3 regions of the Paenibacillus sp. HGF5 genome follow, and region 1 is predicted to be linked to each of the others. Evidence: riboswitches for the same ligand, from Rfam matches in the RefSeq annotation. Region 1 holds a riboswitch; each other region holds the start of a gene.

Region 1 (5,273 bases):
AATCGCGCTGCGGACCAAGCACTTTATCGACGCCAACTACACCCAGAGCATCAGCCTCAAGGACATTGCCGATACGATGTATGTCAGCCAGCATTATTTATCCCATCTGTTCAAAAAAGAAGTCGGCGATTCCCCCTTCAATTACTTGATATCCCGCCGGATTGAAGAGGCCAAGCGCCTGCTGGCGGATTCCGAAATGCCGGTGCATGAGGTTGCTTCCCAAGTCGGCTACGGCAACGACAAGTATTTCTCGATGTTATTCAAGAAAATTACCGGTCAAACGCCAAGCTCGTTCCGGGAACAGAGCAAAATGGCCGTGGAGTGAAGGAATTTTAGTTTGTTTTCCTTTCAATAAAGCAGGCAGCCGCAATGGTACGGCTGCCTGCTTTATTTATATTACTGTTATATGTCCTTCTATATCGTCAAAAGTATGGAGCATGCTTGATTTTGACGGGGCCGACCGCTTCGATCCTGCTCTGGCATCCGAGACGGTACCCCTCTTCGATTTCTTCCGGATCCAGGCGCCGTTCTTCGGCCAGATTGGGTTCGGACAGATACTCGATTCCCTCCACCACCATGCAGCGGCAGCGCGCACACGTCCCTCTTTTGCAAAAAGAGTTCCAATCCACCTCATTCCGCTCGGCCAAGTCAAGCACCGTCATGCCCAGAACAGGGGCCACGCTGCGCTGAACCTCGCGGCCCGTAAGCTCGATGATCTGGTCCGGCACGGCTTCCTTTCTCTCTTCCGCTGCCGGGAGCGACGAATTCTCTCCGCTGTTCCCGCCCTTTTTGTTTTTCCAGAATTTAAACACGCCTTTATCCCCCTATGCATGTAATCATCAGGTTATGTATGAATTCCTTCAATTATTATACTGGAAAGTTTAAAAAATCAACAAGCTTACTCTTATCGATTCTATGACATCATGCAATTGGAACTCTATGAAAATTTTGCTATACTAGCGTATGCTAGAGCAAATTCCATATTCTATGAATATCATTCTATTATTTTATTGGGTTGGAGGGAAACATTAGCATGCTGCATAGACGAATAGGAAAAACAGCCGTCGCTGCCGTTCTTGCCTTATCTCTGCTCGGAACCGCGCCCCATATCGGCCAGGTACACGCTGCGCCTGCCATTTCGGTAACGCTGGATGACGTTGCGCTTACATTCGACGCGGCTCCTAGGATAGACAAAGGGGTCACCTACGTGCCGTTCCGGACGGTCGGTGAAGCGCTGGGCATTCAAATCACGTGGAACAGCAAGACGCAAACGGTGAAGGCCATTGGCAAGGTGAAGGGTCAACCAACGGAAGTGCTGCTTCAAGTCGGGAGCTCGAGCGCAACCGTCAACGGTAAAAAAGTAAAGCTGGCCGCTCCCCCTGTCCAACGGGAAGGCCGCGTTCTGATTCCGCTGAGCTCGTTCAGCAGCCAATTCGGCGTTAATGTGGGCTGGAATCAGGCGACTCGCACGGTTTCCCTCGTGTCGCCGCAGCGCGAAATGCATCTAAGAGCCTTTTACGCTTTGCAATCTTTCCAAGAGCGGGATCTCGTACCATCCATGAATTCAGTCGCCTTCGGCTGGAGCCGCATTGATCGGGAAGGTCAGTTTACGCTTCAAGGCGACGAGTATCGTCTGCCTGCGGCTGCCGGCGACGTGACTCCGCAATCGATTGTTGCGGATGCAGCGGATCGGGAGATTAAACCGTACCTTATGGTTTACGCTTTGGACGGAAACGGCGAATTAACCAAAGTCCTCAGCGACAGCAGCCTTCGCCAAAAGTCCATTGAAGGCATCACGACTGCGGTGGCGGATAACGGATTCGGCGGCGTGGTGCTTGATTTCGAAGGGCTTGGTTTTAAACTGGATGCCGCGAAGCAGCAGAAGCTGCTTAATGATTACGTCAAGCAATTGAAAGCGGCATTGCCCGGCGACATTGCTCTGTCCTTAGCGGTCCCGCCACTGAACAGCGCCTATAAAGGCTATGATTACAAGACGCTGGCCTCCCTTGCCGATGATCTTATCGTCATGGCGTATCAGTACAATCCGGTAGGCACCAAAGCCCAGGTTCCTGAGCCCAACAGTTTGGTGGACCAAGCAATTCAGCAGGCACTTCAGGCAGGCGTTCCTAAGCAGAAGCTCCTGCTCGGCATCAGCTTAAGCAGCGAAACCGCCACATCCGTCGACGATAAGCTCGGCTTGGCCAAACGCTATGATCTGAAAGGTGCCGCCTTCTGGCGTCTGGGCTTGTTCCGTTCCTATAATAATGGCATGGAAGCCGCCGTGAATGCCTCTGTCGTAAAGGAATAATCTAGTGAATCTTTTCGCAGAATCCCAAATTATAATTTTCTCTAAAAAAAGAAAGCCTGACAAGATCATCTCTTGTCAGGCTTTCCGGTTATGTATCGAACTCTAAACTACCTGTTCCAATTAGCTTGCGCTTCCTACCAGTTTAGCATAATTCTCTTGACTCAATACGCGGCGCGCCGTAACATAACGCGGTTCGTAATACGAGTCGCTAAGCTTGCTGATTCTTACGCCCTTACTGCTGGAAGCATGCGCAAATTGTCCATCTCCAATGTAAACGCCCGCATGGGAAATGCCGCTGCCGCTTGTATTGAAGAATACCAAATCTCCGACTCTCAGGTCCTCGCGATCCACATGAACCCCGGCTTTAGCCTGACTCTGGGATGTGCGTGGAAGATCTACGTCGAAATTTCTAAACATATACAGAATAAATCCGGAGCAATCAAATCCGCTTGTCGTTGTTCCGCCCCATTTATAAGGCGTTCCTACCAATTGCTTCACTTGATGCTGAAAATTCGGTTGTTGATCAGCATAGGCTGATACGGCACCTGAAGAAAAAATAATTGCAGACCCAAGCAATGTGATGACAAACTTCTTCAAAATATGTTCTCTCCTTCGATGCCTACGGAGTTAGCTAAGGGTTCGGTTGAAGGTTCCCTATACTCTCTATGGTACAAGAATAATTCACCCAAGACGGTTCCCCCGTTTTCACAAACGAAATTCGGCAAAATTCATTAACATTTTGTAACCTTCTCTTAATATAGTATACAAGCAAGGATGCTGTCAATAATATCCTAGAAATCTATCACTATATGTTAATCAATGTCGTATGGGCTGAAAATTTTCATGTATTTTCAGTACAGCATCTCACATACTCATGACAATTATGTAACTCTCCATCGAACCTCCGGCGACGTTTTATTAACGGGCGTGCAACTTTTGGGCAGTTCGGAACGTTTACATATTCAGACAAGAAATCAAAGAGGTGATCCTTCGCTTATGAGTCAAATCACGATGGCTGAAGCTTTGGCAGTCCGGGCAGCAATCAACCGTCTCATGAATCAATTGATGTCGGAACGCTTGAACAACAGCAGCACGATCATTGAAAAAGGGGAAACGGCGGAGTATCCTGCACGCAGCGTGGATGCCATTACGGAAGAGATCGAAGCCGCCGCAGCGGATTACAGAAAGCTGGATCTGCTGATGGCAATCTCCAACACGACGCAGACCATTAGTTGGAACGGCTCCGACATGACCATCATGGAGGCGATCGAGCTCGCCAAACAAATGCGCAGCGATATCGGACAGCTTGCCCATCTCGGCTCCCGCAAGAAGCTGGAGCGCCAGAGCAGCCGGGGAAGCGGAGATGGCGCCGTAACGCTGTTTAACGTGGCCTTATACGATCCGGAAGCTTATCAGGCGCAGGCGCGCAAGAAGGAACGCGAAGTGACCAGGCTCTCCTCACTGATCGAACATGCTAACCATACGAGCATGATTACGTTCGACGCATCAAAATATATGGAATAGCGGAAGCCGCCGGCTCCAAGCCTGCAGGCCGCCTCGCGTGCGGGTTTGGAGCCGGCGGTTACCGTCGGCGGGCGGGAAAGTGCGGGCAACCGCTTATTGTTTGTCGGATACAAACAAACCTAATAGGAAACCAAAAACTCGACTCCAGTGAAAACGGATGACGGCTTACGGTTTACGCCTATCACCTGTCACAAGTTACGGACTTCTCTTACGCAAATAGGATCGCTCCGTTTCCCGCTCTCTTCATGAAATAATCAGAAAGCCGCCCTTGAAGGGCGGCTTTTGTTGCCTTTTCTTTATGAATATATTATTGGAACAAGGCTGCGGCTCCCACCAGGCCAACATCGTCCCGCAGTCCCGCAGGAACGATCTCGTACGTTCCTAGATAGGACGGCATGACCAGCTTATCCGTCATTTCCCGCAGCTGCGGGAATAGTAGCTCCCCTGCTCTGCTCACACCCCCGCCAACCACGATGCGATCGGGGTTGAAGCTATGAATGACGTTAACCAGTCCAAGCGCCATGTAATAGACGGCGCGATCGATGACCTCTATTGCGACGGGGTCATGAAGACGTTTAGCCTCGAATACATGCCTGGCGTTCACGCCACCATCAGCTGCGGCCAGTTCGGAAATAACGCTGGGTTGGGTAAGCATCCGCTGGGATGCTGCCAGGCCGATGGCCGTTCCTGAAGCAAACACCTCCCAGCAGCCATGGCTGCCGCAATTGCACTGCGGACCGCTGGGATCAATGATATGATGCCCAAGCTCCCCCGCAAAGGAATTGCTGCCCAGAAACAGCTTGCCATCCAGCACGATGCCTGATCCGATGCCTGTGCTGAGCGTCACGTAAACCATATTCGTCGACCCTCGGCCGGCACCTCTTACATATTCGCCCCATGCGGCTGCATTGGCATCATTCAGCACCTGTACTTCCGTATTCAGATCACGTTCCATCCAGGCTTTGAGAGGGACGTTGGTCCATTCCGGCAAATTCGTGCCGTGAATGACAATGCCCTCCCGGCTGTTAACCGTTCCCGGCGAAGCCATGCCTACGCCTCGAAGCGGGTGGCCGCCCGACACGCTGCGAATCATGTTCGTAATTCTAGAGACCACTTCCTCGGCCGTACGCGCTCCGGCTGTCTCCATTTGCTCCCGGTTCAGCAGCTGTCCTTCGGAATCAAAGAGCGCTGCCGCGATCTTCGTACCCCCAAGGTCAACGCCAACCACAAATTCTTGCTGTTTATTCCATTCGGTTTGCAATTTTTGTTCACCTGTTTCCGATAGGTTTGCTACTTCTATTGATGTAAGCTGTCAGCCAATGATCGCAGCTCAACCGGATCAATGGGCTTCAGCCCTGATCGGCCATACCGGACAGCTGAGCCGAAATGAACCTCGCTCACGCCGGTCTGGTCGATGAATTCGCGTATGATTTCCCACTTC
Region 2 (5,273 bases), on a different contig from region 1:
TCAGGGAACGTGGTGGGATCCTGTTTGAGATCGCAACCGATCCGCCCGGATTTACGGTGGACGAAGACCTGGACTCGCTGGGGGAACAATTAAAGCTTCCTGCCTGGTTCGAACCGGAGCGTGCCCGAATCGAGCAGGGGTTGGAGCCTATACAAGTCAAACATACAGGAGAGGGGCAACTCAAGTGATATCCATTGACCCGAATACCCAAAGCGAACGGGACACATACAAGCTGCTGATAGGAAGCGTCGTTCCGCGTCCGGTCGCTTTCGTTACGACATTATCGGCGGATGGCGTGCTGAATGCGGCCCCGTTCAGTTACTTTTCCATTGTGTCGAGCAATCCCCCTTTGCTGTCGGTTTCCGTTCAGCGAAAGAACGGTGCACCCAAGGATACGGCAAGAAATGCCATGCAGAGCGGCGAGCTTGTCATCCACATCGTGGACGAAGATACCGTTGCAGCCGTGAACGAAACGGCGGCGAACCTGCCTCCGGACGAAAGTGAGCTTGACCGAACCCGTTTAACCCCGGTCGTTAGTGACGTTGTTAAGGTTCCCGGCATTATGGAATCCAAGATTCGCATGGAATGCGTGCTGGAGCAGGTCGTCACGTTGGATGGTACGGATCAGCTGCCTGCCGCTGATCTATTGATTGCCCGCGTCGTCCGATTTCACGTGTCCGAGGAGCTCTACGAGCATGGCCGGATTGACGCATCCAAGTTGAAACCTGTGAGCCGCATGGCAGGAAATATCTATTCGACCCTGGGAGAGATGTTTACGATTGAGCGTCCGGTCTGACAGGGCTTGAGCTTGAATAAGGTTATTGCTTTGCGACTGTTATTTAGCGAACGTCCTTTTTATTTGATAGTATGCTGGTCATTCATTAGGAAACGGGGTATTGGAATATCATGGTCGGTTTTTGCCCATTCTACATGAATGGATAGCCGGTTGATGAATTTACAACATAGGAGTGATCAACGCATGAAATTTGATTCCAAGGTTGTCATTGTGACGGGGGGCGCCAGCGGGATTGGCGAAGCGGCAGTCAGACTTTTTGCAAAAGAGGGAGCCAAGGTCGTTATCGCGGATTATTCCGACCAGGGCCAAGCGGTTTCCGACGAATTGAGAGGAGCCGGCTTTGAAGCGCTGTTCGTCAAAACGGATGTAACCCAAGAGCAGGAAGTCGCGAATATGGTGAATCAGACGGTACAGCATTTTGGCCGTGTCGATGTATTGTTCGCGAATGCAGGCATTGCCCATGATGCTCCTGCCGATCAGTTAACGATGGATAACTGGCAGAGAACGATTGATATTAATCTGACAGGGGTCTTCCTGTGCGATAAATATGTCATTCAGCAAATGCTGTCCCAAGGAACCGGAGGGGCGATCGTAAACTGCGGCTCGATCCATAGCCATGTCGGAAAAGCAGGGGTAACCGCCTATGCTTCGGCTAAGGGAGGCGTCAAGCTGTTAACCCAGTCGCTCAGCGCAGACTATGCCTCCAAAGGAATCCGAATCAATGCCGTGTGTCCGGGATATATCGATACGCCGCTGATCAAGGGAAGAACGGAAGCGATCACGCAGCACCTGGTCGGCCTTCATCCGATGGGCCGTTTGGGACAGCCGGAAGAAGTGGCCAAAGCCGTATTGTTCCTCGCCAGTGAAGATGCCTCCTTCATTACGGGCACGAGTCTGCTGGTGGATGGCGGCTATACCGCGGTATGACGAGAAAAGCCCTGATGCTAAGCATCGGGGCTTTTTGCAAGTCATTCCAGGCGTTGTTATCGGACTTATTATGGAGTGTTTCAAAAATTTTTTTCGGCCCCGTATTTCATATGGGCAGACTTCCTGATCCGGGGCTCATTCATGGCATTAAACGTATATGTCATGAACGATTTCCGCAAGACCCGTCAAATGCCTGCTATATAGCGGAAAATGGAGCATGGATTCCATGACCAATCCGGTGTATGGACAGCCTTAAATAAGGTGTTCAAAAGGCTCGATATTTTCGTTGCAAAAACGGTATTTTCACTTCTGAATTTCCAGAAAAAGCGGTTAAAGGGGTTTGACTTTTCCTGAGCTTCCCTTTATCATGAACACACGCTTAGTTTCCGGCATACATATTCCGGAAAGCGGGGGAACCAGTTTCACCAGGGGCGAGTCACTTGGAATTCACGAGTGTAGGGTACCATCTTACCCGAGTCCGTCAGCTAACCTCGTCAGCAGTGGATGGGTCTTGCATACATAATGGATGTTCATACAAAAGGCCCTTTATTCTCTATAGGGGCCTTTTCTCTATTTTTTGACCCCCTGCTGGCGGAGCTATGTCTAGATCCCCTGTTTGGTGGTCTTTTTAGCATTCAATTACAGAGGAGGGGCAACGTCTGCAAATGTGGAATGAATTGAATCGATCAGACGGCATTGGGTCAAAGCGTGCAAGGAAGCCGATGAATCATCTTCCCTGAAGCCTCGTCCCATGCACGGGTATCTGAATGTCCATATATCCAAGTTAACACATGTGCTAACACGGATAATTTCGTCATGCCGTTTTTTTAAGAAAGTGAAAAGCTATTACGAAAGGTTGTGGAAGGTTTTGAAGAAAGTGGTTGTGCTGGTGTTGTCCGTGATGATGGTGGTACTGCTCGCGGCTTGCGGCGACAAAGGAAGTACGCTGGATCGAGCCATAGAGCAGGGATATATCACCGTAGGGTTTGCGAACGAGAAGCCGTATGCCTACAAAGAAGCCAATGGGGAGCTCACGGGCGAGGCGGTTGAGATTGCCCGCGTTATTCTGGAGCGTCTTGGCATCAAGGAGATGAGAGGGGAGCTAACGGAATTCGGTTCGCTGGTCGCCGGATTGCAGGCCGATCGGTTTGATCTGATCACGGCAGGCATGTTCATTAATCCGGACCGCTGCTCTGCCGTCCTGTTCGCGAATCCGGAGTACAGCATCGGGGAAGCCCTTGCGGTAAAGCAAGGGAATCCGATGGAACTCGGAAGCTATGAGGACATTGCCAAGAATGAGCAGGCCAAGGTGGCTGTCATGACCGGCGCGGTCGAAATCGGCTACATGGAGAAGTCAGGCATTCCTGCGGACCGGATCGTACAGGTCCCTGACCAGGCTTCGGCGATCAGCGCCCTCCAGGCCGATCGGGTGCAGGCGATTACCATGACGGGGCCGTCCCTGCAGGCGATGCTGGATTCAGCCAGCGACGACAGCATCGAACGCGTGGCTGATTTCGAACAGCCGGTCATCGACGGCGAAAGCGTTCGCGGTTACGGGGCTACGGCTTTCCGCCAAGCGGATACCGAGTTCCAGGAGGCTTATAATGCAGAGCTTGAAAAGATGAAGGAGTCGGGCGAGCTGCTGGAAATTTTGCAAGAGTTCGGGTTCACGGAAGAAGAGCTCCCGGGTGAGATGACGGCCGCTGCGCTCTGCGGGGAATAGCATGCCGAATTCTTGGATCGATTTTCTTCCGACGCTGCTCAAAGGAGCAGAGATCACGATTATCGTCGCGTTCTTTTCAGCCATCCTGGCTATCGTGATGTCCTTTGCAGCCGGATTGTGCCGGCTGTCGAAGCTGTGGATCGTCCGCACGGCGACGGTCGTGTACGTCGAAGTTTTTCGGGGAACCTCTTTGCTGGTGCAGCTCTTCTGGTTGTATTTTGCCCTTCCGTTCATCGGCATCGAGCTTCCGAAAATGCTGGCGGCGATTCTCGCGATCGGACTTAATTTCGGCGCATACGGCTCCGAGATTGTTCGCAGCGCGGTGCTGGCCGTTCCGAAAGGACAGTGGGAAGCTGCCGTGGCGCTTAATATGAGGCCTTGGCAGAGGCTGTGGAACGTTATACTGCCCCAAGCGTCCCTGCGAATGCTTCCCCCGTTCGGGAATCAGCTTGTGGAACTCATCAAATCCACCTCGCTCGTTTATTTCATCACGATGGCGGATTTAACGTATCAGGCGATGGTGCTCCGCAACAATTACATCTCCTGGACCACCGAAATTCTGGTGCTGCTGCTCCTCATGTATTTTGTCATTGCGACGCTCGTCTCGATGGCGGTTCGACTGCTGGAGCGCAAACTGACCGCGGGGAGGCTGTAGCGGATGTGGGATTGGAAATATGTGTTTGAAATACTGCCGCAGCTTCTGAGTGCATTAAAAATGACGGTATGGGTCACACTCTGTGCTTTTGTGGTGGCATTGATTATCGGGCTGCTGCTTGCCTTTGCCGCGCGGAGCAAATTTAAGCCCTTGTCGCTCATAACCAAAGGAATCATAGAATTTATTCGCAATACCCCCTTGCTGGTACAGGTGTTCTTCCTGTATTACAGCTTGCCGCTGCTGACGGGCATTTCGATTCCGGCCTTCTATGCGGGAGTCATCGGCCTGGGGCTGCATTACAGCACGTATCTGTCGGAGGTGTACCGTTCCGGCATTGAAGGGGTGCCGAAAGGACAGTGGGAAGCCGCAACCGCACTGAACTACACGAAATCCCAGACCTGGCGGAGCATTATACTGCCGCAAGCGGTACCGCCGATCATCCCGGTGCTGGGGAATTATTTGATTGTCATGTTTAAGGAAACGCCGATTCTATGCGCCATTACGCTGGTCGAGATGATGCTGACGGCCAAAAATATCGTGTCGCAATCATTTCGCGCTTTCGAACCATACACGCTGGTCGGGATTCTGTTCCTGATCATCAGTTATATCGCGTCGTTGCTGGTGCAAAGGCTGGAGAAGCGTTTGAATCTGCAGCGTGGAAAATAAGGAGGGAGTCTATTGAATGCCGTTGTAATCGATGAGCAGGCTGAAGAGGCGAAGAAGCCGCAGCGGGAAAGAAGCCCCGTTACGGGCTCACAGCCGATCGTGAAATATGCGGGCGTGACCAAGTCGTATGGCGACCTGCAGGTGCTGAAGGGCATCGATTTGGAGATGCAGCCTGGAGAAAAGGTGGCTGTGATCGGACCGAGCGGATCTGGCAAAACGACGATGGGCCGGATGCTGATGACGCTGGAAGAACCGACCGAGGGGACCATCGAGATCGATGGCGAGCTGCTCTGGCATATGGAGGAGAAGGGCAAGCTGGTCCGTGCAAACGAGAAGCATCTGCATCGGATGCGGTGCAACGTCGGCATGGTCTTCCAGCACTTCAATCTGTTCCCGCACATGAATGTGCTTCGCAACGTGACGGAAGCCCCGCGCAAGGTGCTGGGGTTGTCCAAGGAGGAAGCGGAGGAACGGGCCGTCTCGATGCTGGGCAAGGTCGGTTTGGC
Region 3 (5,273 bases), on a different contig from region 1:
GGACAATATCTTTAGGTTCAATTCCGGCATCGGAAAAGGCGGCAGCAGCTCTAACCAGCGATCCTGTGCGGTCCGTCACCGGCACGCTTAACCGGTTCCCGGTTTCGTCAATCATAATGGACGGCCCGGCTATCTGCTGGAGCATGGGGATGGCGTTGTTGAAGTCATGGCTATTGTATAGGACGACTTCCAGCCGATCCCCGCCGAAGGAGGATTTCAGTTCATCCGACGTTCCCTCGGCGATGATGCGTCCGGATTTAAGTATGGATATGCTGTCGGCGAGTTGATCGGCCTCCTCTAGATATTGGGTTGTCAGCAGCACGGTGGACCCCGCATCTCTCAAAGATCGAATGGATTTCCATACCTCCTGCCTGGCTAGGGGATCGAGGCCAGTCGTCGGCTCGTCGACAAAAAGAACCTCCGGCGACACGATTAAGCTTGCAGCCAGATCAAGGCGCCGCCGCATGCCGCCGGAGTATTTAGCGACCTGCATATTTCCGGCATCGGTAAGCTCAAATTGGTTCAACAATTCTTCTGCGCGCGATCGAGCTTGCCTTGAGGTTAATCGGCTTAAACGTCCGAACATTTCTAGATTCCTCCTTCCCGTAAGAAGTTCATCGATGGCGGCATACTGACCAACCAAGCCGATCTTTTCACGTACCCTGTGACCCTGGGTTTTTACATCAAATCCGGCAACGGCCGCACTCCCGCTGTCGGGCTGGAGCAGCGTCGTGAAGACTTTGACGGCTGTCGTTTTACCGGCCCCGTTAGGGCCGAGTAGTCCGTAAATCGTTCCCTTCGGAACTCCTAGGGTGAGTCCGTTCAGTCCGGGTCCTTCCTTCAAGCCTCCGTAATGCTTGGTTAAATGATGGGCTGCTATCGCAAGCTCACCTGATACCATGGCTTAGTCCTCCTTCAATGAAACTCGAGTGAGAGTGGCAGAGATGAGATATCATTGGCATGCCAACACCATCTCGTACATCATACCGTACAGTGTACGATTTGTGTGTGCGCTTTGTCAATCCTTGATTTGGAAGCCCATGTATAAATTCGGGATGTTTCATTACGTAAGGCGGTGTATGTTAAAATGTCGATATATTAATTTCGGATAGGAGTCAATGCGGATATGAGCGTTAACAAACGAGGAAATGATCCTGCTCGAGGCTTGAATCTTCTGTGGGGCCCTCAGTCGGTTCCGGGACGCACGGGGCTGACGATTCGGAAAATCGTGTTGGCAGGGATGGAAATCGCGGATGTTGACGGCATCGAGCAGTTGTCGATGCGCAAAGTGGCAGAGCGGCTAGGCGTAGGGGCTATGTCCTTGTATACCTATGTTCCCGGGAAATCCGAGCTGCTGGAGTTGATGCTGGATACGGCGAACGCTGACCTATACGCCTCAGAGAATATTTTATCGGACTGTAAGGGAGATTGGCGCGAAGCGGTCCGTTTTATCGCGAAGACGAATTGGGATCTTTGCATGAGACACCCGTGGATCGTGGATTTAACCGGCAGGAGACCGGTTCTAGGCCCTAACTTGATTCTGAAGTACGAGCTGGAGCTACGTGCTATGGAGGGTATCGGCTTGACCGATATCGAGATGGACTCTACCTTATCACTCATACTTATGCATGTGGAGAGCTGCGCCAGATTGAGAAACAGCATGGTCTCTACGCAAATCAACACGGGAATGGACGACGATGAATGGTGGCTTAGCTATTCGCCGGCTCTGGCAAGAATTGTGGAGTGGGAGAGGTTTCCGGTTGCATCCCGCGTTGGAGAAGCTGCCGGTCAGGCACACCAGAATGCATACAATCCGGAGCATGCTTATGCTTTTGGGTTGGAGCGGATCATCGAAGGAACCGGAGTATTAATTGAGAACGGGAAAACTGCCCAATCCAAGGGAAACGGGGACAGTAGCTCTCTGTAGCTGCTGTCCCTAGAAATGATAATACGCCTCCGAGCAGTCCATCAGGAAGGAGCGCTCCAGCGGCAGTCTGCCTAACCGCTCCCGGGTGATGTGCCGATGCAGGTTGATCTCCAGATCGGCGAGGGCCGATACAGCAAGTTGCATCCGTGCGGATCCCCATTGCTGCTGCTTTCGGGCATAACGAATGGCCTCAGTCACGGGCATGCCTCTCAGCCTTGAGAAGACGGATGCCCAGCGGACCAGGTCCGAAAATTCTCTCGTGCCTGGCAGGGCATATTCGACATATCCTGCCGCGTCGTTGCAGCTGACTTTGAACAAGCCGCAGTTCCTGCTGTGATCGCTCCAGGGGATAAAACGTTCGGCCGAACCCCGGTCGAAACGAAATATCTCCATATGGCGGATAGTCTCTTCACCTAATGCAGGCACTGCGGTTTCGATGACGGGTGTAAGTGCTGCCTCGATGAGTTTCGTCATGATATGATCTACGCTCCTTTATAAACATGTTATATGCACGGCAAATAGGCCTGGTGAGCAGAGATACCCCGCTCTCCAGGCCTATTTATGGTTAGAGGCCCAATTCCGGCGGCCGCTATGCCAAAGCTTGGACGGTATTCTCTCTCAAAACGCGCCTACGAGGTTAGCTGACGGATTCGGGCTGAGAGCACCCTACCACTGGGCCCTTTCGATCCTTGGCGCAGCGGATTCACCCCATTCACCAATCGAAAATTGGCGATTTTGGTTCCCCCGTCTCCCGGTCTGTCGGGAGCTCAGCGAATAACATGTGTTTCTTAAATAGATGCACTGAATCATACGCCGGACGAACGCAAAAGTAAATGACCGTTTGTGACGCGTACACTCTGAAAATAGATGAAAACAGCAAAAGAAAACGCGTACAATCCATCCTGTCATCTATTATCGTGGCAAAATCTCGGTATCTCGTTGGATTGCGATAAATACGAGAAAACAAGAGAAATACATAGTATAGAGAAGTATTCGGAAGATAAATACGAAATACTGCTTGGTTCCTGTTCGACATAACGCCAGATGTGTTTTTGCTCACATTTACATCCTGCAGGGCCGGTCGTATGATACGAACTATGAGTTGACGGTCATCAACGACCAAGGCATACGGACAGTCGTTCCATAAAGATCTAAAGGCAGTGTGAGAGCTGCGCCGGGTTCATTATGGATCGAATCTTAGGAGAAGGTACCATGGGCCTTGCTGAGATTTGAAGGTAGAGGCGACTCTCACCGCGTAAACCTCCTGTCGCTGCTGTTATGCCCAGTCGGACGACAAGTCAAATCGCAATAAAATTACTGCTACTCGTATTCAAATTTTCGCTGAGTCCTTGAATGGAAAAGGAACGGGGGAACCAGTCGGGAGATAAATCTGATCTCTCTGGGGTGAATCCTATAGACAAGATAACGGTCTATGGGTAGGGCGACTCTCACGCCCGAATCCGTCAGCTAACCTCGTAAGCGTATCGAGAGAGGCAACGATTGTCGTGGACTTGGGCTACGGTGTATTTCACCGTGTCCTGTTAAGAAGCCTGCGGGAAGAGTTCTTCTCTTTCCGCAGGCTTCTTTGTTGTTGCCTTCTCTTTCTGACCTTAGGAGGAGAAACGAAGATGGAGAAACCACAGGAATACATCCTGGTATCCGCGCCGAACAAGGCCGGGGAGGAATTCGTCCGCCAGCTGATGCACAAACGTGTTCCGTTTGCGGCCATAGCCAACAACCGGGCTGAGCAGCTGAGGCTGCGAGAACTGGGCTGCAAACCCATCATTTTGATTGATACAAGAGACGAGCAGACCTGGATCATTCCCGAGTTTCCCGTCAGCAAGGTGTTTCTGTTCGAAAGCAGCTTGAATCTGTGCTGCCGCTATTTACGGATCTGCCGGACATGGACCGCGGAGTCGATTTACGTGATCACCCATTCCGGCAATCCGCGCTTGATATACAAAGGGCTGGGTGCCGATGTGGTGCTTCATACGAATCATCATCAGGTGTCCTTTCTGATGGCAGCCGTTATGAGCTAAGCGTTTGGACTGACGCCACAAGAGTTAGGGGAGGTTACATTCATGCAGGATTTAGTTATGGCACTCATTTTGGGAGGAACCTACGGACTGCTCATGCTGTTTATGTCCTGGTGCGGGCGCGTGGTTTCGGAACCGGAGGCTGATCAGCCGTGATGATCATGTTGATATTCACGATTTTTATTTTTCTCTATTTGATTTATGCGCTGATTCACCCTGAAAAATTCTAGGGAATCGGCTGAAGGAGGAAGGCATTCGTCATGGGCATTTTACAAATTGCCATCGTTATACTCGTTCTGGTGCTGCTGGTCAAGCCGCTGGGAACTTATCTATATCAGGTGTTTCGCAATGAAAGCAATGGAACGGACAGATGGTTCTCCTGGGCGGAGAAACCGATCTTTGCTCTGATCGGCTTAAAAGAACGCAAGGGGATGACATGGAAAGGATATGCCGTCAGCTTTGTGTTGACGAATATCGTGCTGGTTGCGGCGGGCTACTTGATTCTGCGGCTGCAGAAGGTGCTGCCGCTGAACCCGAACGGCATCGGCCATATGGAACCGACCTTGTCGTTCAACACCATTATCAGCTTCATGACCAATACGAATCTTCAGCATTACAGCGGCGAGTCGGGATTGTCTTATCTGGCCCAGATGGCCGTCATTACGATGATGATGTTCACGTCCGCGGCGACCGGGCTGTGCGTGGCGATTGCTTTTATCCGGGCGGTGACCAGCAAGGGTATGACCGTCGGCAACTTTTTTGAGGACTTCGTTAAGGCGCATACCCGGGTATTCATTCCGGCTGCCTTCATCATTGCGATGGCGCTGGTGGCGCTGCAGGTGCCGCAGACACTGAAGCCTACGCTCAGCGTCACGACGCTGGAAGGTAGCGAGCAGCAAATAGCGGTGGGTCCGGTGGCCGCGCTCGAATCGATCAAGCATCTTGGCACCAATGGGGGCGGGTTTATGGGGGCCAACTCGTCGCATCCTTTCGAGAACCCGTCCCCGCTGACCAATGTGATCGAGATTCTATCCATGTGGTGCCTCGGGGCGGCGCTTCCTTACACATTTGGTTTGTTCGCGAAGAGCCGCAAGCAGGGCTGGATTATTTTCTCGGTAATGATGACCTTGTTTATCGGCTTCCTGTCCCTGAACTACGCTGCCGAAACCAACGGCAACCCGGCATTAAACCAGCTGGGCATCGACGCCTCGCAAGGCAGCATGGAGGGCAAAGAGGTCCGGTTCGGGATCGCCCAATCCTCCCTGTTTACGACGGTGACAACCGCAGCCACGACCGGGTCGGTCAACAAC

Evidence for each region. A riboswitch is a leader RNA that binds a small molecule or an ion and turns the genes downstream of it on or off. The one in region 1 is predicted to bind cyclic di-AMP.
Region 2: linked by a shared signal. The riboswitch ahead of ehuB (ectoine/hydroxyectoine ABC transporter substrate-binding protein EhuB) and the one ahead of HMPREF9412_RS13320 (C40 family peptidase) in region 1 are both predicted to bind cyclic di-AMP.
Region 3: linked by a shared signal. The riboswitch ahead of HMPREF9412_RS30925 (hypothetical protein) and the one ahead of HMPREF9412_RS13320 (C40 family peptidase) in region 1 are both predicted to bind cyclic di-AMP.

What each region holds. Positions count from the first base shown of each region.
Region 1 is NZ_AEXS01000079.1:12,707-17,979, forward strand. It holds gene HMPREF9412_RS13305 (AraC family transcriptional regulator) at 1-325, shown strand, start outside; gene HMPREF9412_RS13310 (2Fe-2S iron-sulfur cluster-binding protein) at 423-812, opposite strand; gene HMPREF9412_RS13315 (stalk domain-containing protein) at 1,034-2,308, shown strand; gene HMPREF9412_RS13320 (C40 family peptidase) at 2,429-2,905, opposite strand; cyclic di-AMP (ydaO/yuaA leader) riboswitch at 2,909-3,042, opposite strand; gene HMPREF9412_RS13325 (hypothetical protein) at 3,305-3,832, shown strand; gene HMPREF9412_RS13330 (ROK family protein) at 4,140-5,093, opposite strand; gene HMPREF9412_RS13335 (copper homeostasis protein CutC) at 5,129-5,273, opposite strand, start outside.
Region 2 is NZ_AEXS01000016.1:15,094-20,366, reverse strand. It holds gene HMPREF9412_RS01665 (ring-cleaving dioxygenase) at 1-188, shown strand, start outside; gene HMPREF9412_RS01660 (flavin reductase family protein) at 185-796, shown strand; gene HMPREF9412_RS01655 (SDR family NAD(P)-dependent oxidoreductase) at 980-1,723, shown strand; cyclic di-AMP (ydaO/yuaA leader) riboswitch at 2,090-2,236, shown strand; gene ehuB (ectoine/hydroxyectoine ABC transporter substrate-binding protein EhuB) at 2,592-3,446, shown strand; gene ehuC (ectoine/hydroxyectoine ABC transporter permease subunit EhuC) at 3,448-4,101, shown strand; gene ehuD (ectoine/hydroxyectoine ABC transporter permease subunit EhuD) at 4,105-4,767, shown strand; gene ehuA (ectoine/hydroxyectoine ABC transporter ATP-binding protein EhuA) at 4,780-5,273, shown strand, end outside.
Region 3 is NZ_AEXS01000180.1:27,238-32,510, reverse strand. It holds gene HMPREF9412_RS30940 (daunorubicin resistance protein DrrA family ABC transporter ATP-binding protein) at 1-901, opposite strand, end outside; gene HMPREF9412_RS30935 (TetR/AcrR family transcriptional regulator) at 1,127-1,927, shown strand; gene HMPREF9412_RS30930 (hypothetical protein) at 1,937-2,401, opposite strand; cyclic di-AMP (ydaO/yuaA leader) riboswitch at 2,538-2,710, opposite strand; cyclic di-AMP (ydaO/yuaA leader) riboswitch at 3,257-3,425, shown strand; gene HMPREF9412_RS30925 (hypothetical protein) at 3,556-3,966, shown strand; gene HMPREF9412_RS33755 (potassium-transporting ATPase subunit F) at 4,119-4,193, shown strand; gene kdpA (potassium-transporting ATPase subunit KdpA) at 4,224-5,273, shown strand, end outside.